Regions from separate parts of the Agaribacterium sp. ZY112 genome, predicted to be linked through region 1. Evidence: predicted binding sites of a transcription regulator. Region 1 holds the regulator's gene; the other holds the start of a gene.
The links. Region 1 encodes LexA, which represses DNA repair genes until DNA is damaged. Its sites were predicted from a motif close to ACTGTNTNTANANACAGT; they were not measured.

Region 1 (2,203 bases):
TCTATGAGAAATGGAAAGACGAGGCTCTGGTTGTGAATCACTGGTTTTCAGTGCAAGCCAGTGTTGCCGCTGCATCAACTTTAGATGATGTTAAGGCTTTGTTTAAGCACGAGGCCTTTGATTCCTTAAACCCAAATAAGCTTCGCTCTTTAGTGGGTGTTTTTTGTAATGCTAATACTTGGTGTTTTCATGCGAAAAACGGAGAGGCTTATCGTTTCCTTGCTGATGAAATATTGCGTTTGAATAAAGCAAATCCACAAATTGCTTCACGTTTATTAACACCGCTGACTCAATGGCGACGTTATGATGGTGTGCGCCAAGCTCTGATGAAAGAACAGCTTGAGCGTATTCAGGCAGAGCCAAGCTTGTCTAAAGACGTATTTGAGGTTGTTAGTAAAACACTTGCTGATAAGTAAGGTTTGGCTTTTAGCTTGCAACTCGTAATAAGTTGCAAGCTAAACGAATAAAAAAAGCCGTATGAACATACTCTATGCGGCTTTTTTATTATTGAGAGAAAACTCGGTTATGACGTGCTTGGCTGTTGAATGAGTAGTGCTCGAGCATTACCGCTATAGCACGCTTGCTCTAGATGGCTTCGCTCTTGGCGATGAATACGGCAGTTTTTATCGTCAAAGAAGGCAACAACAAAAGCAGATGTGCCTGTATTGAGTGTTTCCCACATCATCCAAAGGTTCTCAGCATCATCTTTGCTTCGCATTAATCGCAATGTTCTTTGATTAAAGCCATAAGCATCAAGCTCGGTTTTGCTTGGCAGTTTAGAACCAATCCATGTTAGCCAGCGATTGCCTGATTGATGGCTTAAATGGGCAAGCATGGGCATGGTGAGCTCGGCCGTTGTTTCTTGCCAAGCGGGTACGATAAGCTCACTGAGGCCTGGCTCAGATAGCTGGCTGTGTTGTCGGGCTAACATTAGTGCAGTCCTCGGCGAATGACGCCAACGCTTAAACCTTCAATCGCAAAGTTGGCGTCGCGCAAGTCGACTTTAATCACTTCAAAGTCTTGGTTTTCCGGCCAAAGTTCAACGACTGAATTGTTGCCTTCACGGCGGAAGCGTTTCACCGTGACTTCATCTTCTATTCTAGCGACAACAATTTGCCCGTTTCGAGCCTGATCGGTGCTGTGAACTGCAAGTAAGTCACCATCAAAAATACCTGCGTCTTTCATGCTCATTCCATGAATCGTCAGAAGGTAGTCGGCTTGAGGGTGGAAGAGGCCTTCAGCGATTTGTACATGCTCTTCGATATTCTGTTCAGCTAGGATTGGGTTGCCTGCTGCAACACGACCAACTAGAGGGATGCCAGTGTGGTGATCTGGTAGGCGAATACCTCGGCTAGCTCCTGGCACCATCTCAATCACCCCTTTTCGTGCGAGTGCTTTTAGGTGCTCTTCGGCAGCATTGGCCGAGCGAAAGCCAAACACTTGTGCAATTTCGGCACGAGTAGGCGGGTAACCTGTATCGTCTATATGGGACTTAATAAGGTCGAATATTTGTTGTTGGCGAGCCGTTAACTTGGTCATATAGCCTTGCTTCCTGTCACACTGTTGTTTTATACAGTCAAACTGATTATATACAGTGTTTTATACAGTGCAATAGCCTGAGTGAAAAAAGTTCATCTCACTCAGGGCTGTTACTGAAGCTAAGGCCTTAGTTTGCCTTAAAAAGGGTCGTCGTAACCTGTAAAGCTGTCGGGCTCAATTGATTCCAGTGGGTTTGCGTATAAATAATGGCTATCGCCATTGTCAGCAAAGGGGGATACGCCTTCTAAACTTGAATAGGCTTCTTCTGGCGCATCGGTCTCAATCGCGCTAAGGCTGCCCCAGGATTCAATGTCGAATTCGCTGATATCGCCATCAAAGTATTGGATTTCAATCGTGCGTTGCTTTTCATCAATGGCAACAACTTCAAAACGTTGTTGTGTTTCTTGGTCTCGATACCAAGTCCCAACTAAGGGGTAGTAGGATGCCATATGCATGCCTCCATAACGTCATTGTGCTTGGCCAAGATGGCCGTTAGCTAATAAACGAAGGCTGGTCGAGTTGTGTTGGCTTCCGATCCGAATCCCTTGAGTTAAATTACTCCTGTTTTGTGTTTAAGCTCTCAATTTGTCAGAGCTATGGTTGTCAAGGGTACAGCTGTTTTCGTCTTGCCTTCGATTTAAAATTACCACTGTTTTAAGCGCGT
Region 2 (2,203 bases), 2.1 Mb from region 1:
TTTTTGTTCAAGAGTGGTTGTGCTGAAGTCACTGAATTTCAGCTTCACAAAGGTGTTTTTGATTTGATAGCGCTTATCGAGCCTAGCTAGACGCAATAGAAATTCTTGGTGTACGTCTGCTAGCTTGTATCGCTTGGCGTGCTCGCCTCTGAGGTCTTCATTAAAGGTCCTTTCTACACTGAGTGATTTGCGAATACGCTCAGTACTGACTTCACGGCCGTCTTCACCGTTTGCGAGTTCAAATAAGCGTTTACCAAAACGCCCAAAGCGTTGGCAGAGAAAAACAAGGCCAGCTTCTTTAATATCGGCACCAGTATATATACCTAGCTGATGGAGTTTGTTGGCGCTCACTTTTCCGACGCCATGAATTTTGGCAACGGGCAGCTCATGAACAAAACGTTCGACTTGCTCTGGGGGTACAACAAACAGGCCGTTAGGCTTTTGCCAGTCGCTGGCGATTTTTGCAAGAAACTTAGTATTTGCTACGCCAGCAGAAACAGTAATGCCTACTTTAGCTTTGATTTTATCTTTGATGCTTTGAGCAATATAAGTGGCACTGCCTTGATACGCTTTACATTCACTAACATCGAGATAGGCCTCATCCAATGAAAGGGGTTCTATAAGTTTGGTGTAGCCTGCAAAGACCTCATGCATTTGTTGGCTCGCATCTTTGTAAGCTTGCATGCGTACTGGGAGGATGAGTAAGTCGGGGCAGAGTTTTAAAGCTTGAGCTGAACTCATCGCAGAGCGCACTCCAAACTGACGCGCTTCGTAATTTGCTGTGGTTAATACGCCGCGCCTATCGGCATTGCCTCCGACAGCAATAGGGCGACCCTTTAGGCTCGGGTTATCACGCATCTCAACAGCGGCGTAGAAGCAGTCGGCATCGATATGAATGATTTTTCTAAGCATAAGTAAACTGTATATCGATACAGTTCTTTGGGCAAGTGATATAGCCTTGTTCGCCTTTGTAAGGGCGTTTTTTGAAAAGTGCTTAAAACTGCTTTGCAGGGTGGCATTAATAGGGTTTGTATCAATGTAGTACTATGCCGAGATCATTATGCTTATCAATTTTGCTCCTTATGAGCTTTATTTAGGAATGTTTATATATGAATGCAGAATCTGCTTCAAAGATCGCTACTAGCTTATTAAACGGGCGTGTTGTTGCTACTAAGCAAGCGCGCTTTGAAGAGGCGCTTCGCGTGCAAAATGTGGATGAAGCTTTGGCCGTTCAAACGGCGATGGCTTCATTGCGCGATGATGATATTGCGGCGTGGAAGTGCTTACTGCCGCCAGCGGATGATGCCGTTGTGGTCGCCCCTATTTTTGCTAATACCAAACAAAGTGGCGATGTTTGTAAGTTGATACCAGATGATAATAAGGTACGAATTGAGCCAGAAATTGCCTTTGTACTAAGTGAAGATCTACCTGCTCAAGAACAGCCTCGCTCGGAAGAAGAAATCAGCGCAGCCTTTGGCAAAGCACATATGGCTTTAGAGTTGATGCAAGATCGCTGGTCTGATGCTGCTGAACTGGCATTTTGTGAAAAACTCGCCGATGGCCTGTTTAATCAAGGCATATATCTTGGGCCGGAGATCGATCTTGAGCAAGGAAAGGTGGCATCGTCATTTAAGCTGAGCCTGCAGCAAGCCGATACCTTACAAGCGTTTGATGGTAAGCACCCGAACCCACAGGCCTTTGCACCTATTTTATGGCTGATTAATTACATGTGTGCTCGTGGTACGAGCTTCAAAAAAGGCCAAGCGTTTATCACAGGCTCATTTTGCGGCATTGTTGAACTTGCTTTTGATGTCCCTGCGCGTATTTGTTACGAGGGCTTAGGTGAGTACGAAGTGAGCTTTAGTGCGGTCGAGTCTGTTTAGTTGCGGGGCTAGCTGATACGGCTAGCCTGTTTATTTCTTCGGTCTTGATTATTCGGTACTAGCTCTTAGATGGTACAATAAGTGTAATCGTTTACATGTATTGGGTCGTCCTCTAGAATCAAGCATAACTAGCAGGGCTTGGTGACCACTGCATTGAATAATAAGAACGAACAATAAAGAGGCAAATATGGGCTTAGTGGTGGGTAGTAAATATCTTTGGCGCTATGCGGTGTTATTAGTGGTACTTGTAGCTACGGCAAGCTTTGCAGAAAGTGAGCCAGAGCTTAAGAAACTAAAGCATTTTGATACAAGCTTAAGTT

Region 2: the regulator LexA is predicted to act here: its motif matches at 919-936, upstream of dinB (DNA polymerase IV).

What each region holds. Positions count from the first base shown of each region.
Region 1 is NZ_CP166840.1:2,859,354-2,861,556, forward strand. Features, by position in the region: gene pepN (aminopeptidase N) at 1-416, shown strand, start outside; gene AB1S55_RS12415 (hypothetical protein) at 524-931, opposite strand; gene lexA (transcriptional repressor LexA) at 931-1,539, opposite strand; gene AB1S55_RS12425 (DUF6763 family protein) at 1,677-1,988, opposite strand.
Region 2 is NZ_CP166840.1:759,345-761,547, reverse strand. Features, by position in the region: gene dinB (DNA polymerase IV) at 1-912, opposite strand, end outside; gene AB1S55_RS03270 (hydratase) at 1,110-1,883, shown strand; gene AB1S55_RS03265 (glycoside hydrolase family 3 C-terminal domain-containing protein) at 2,071-2,203, shown strand, end outside.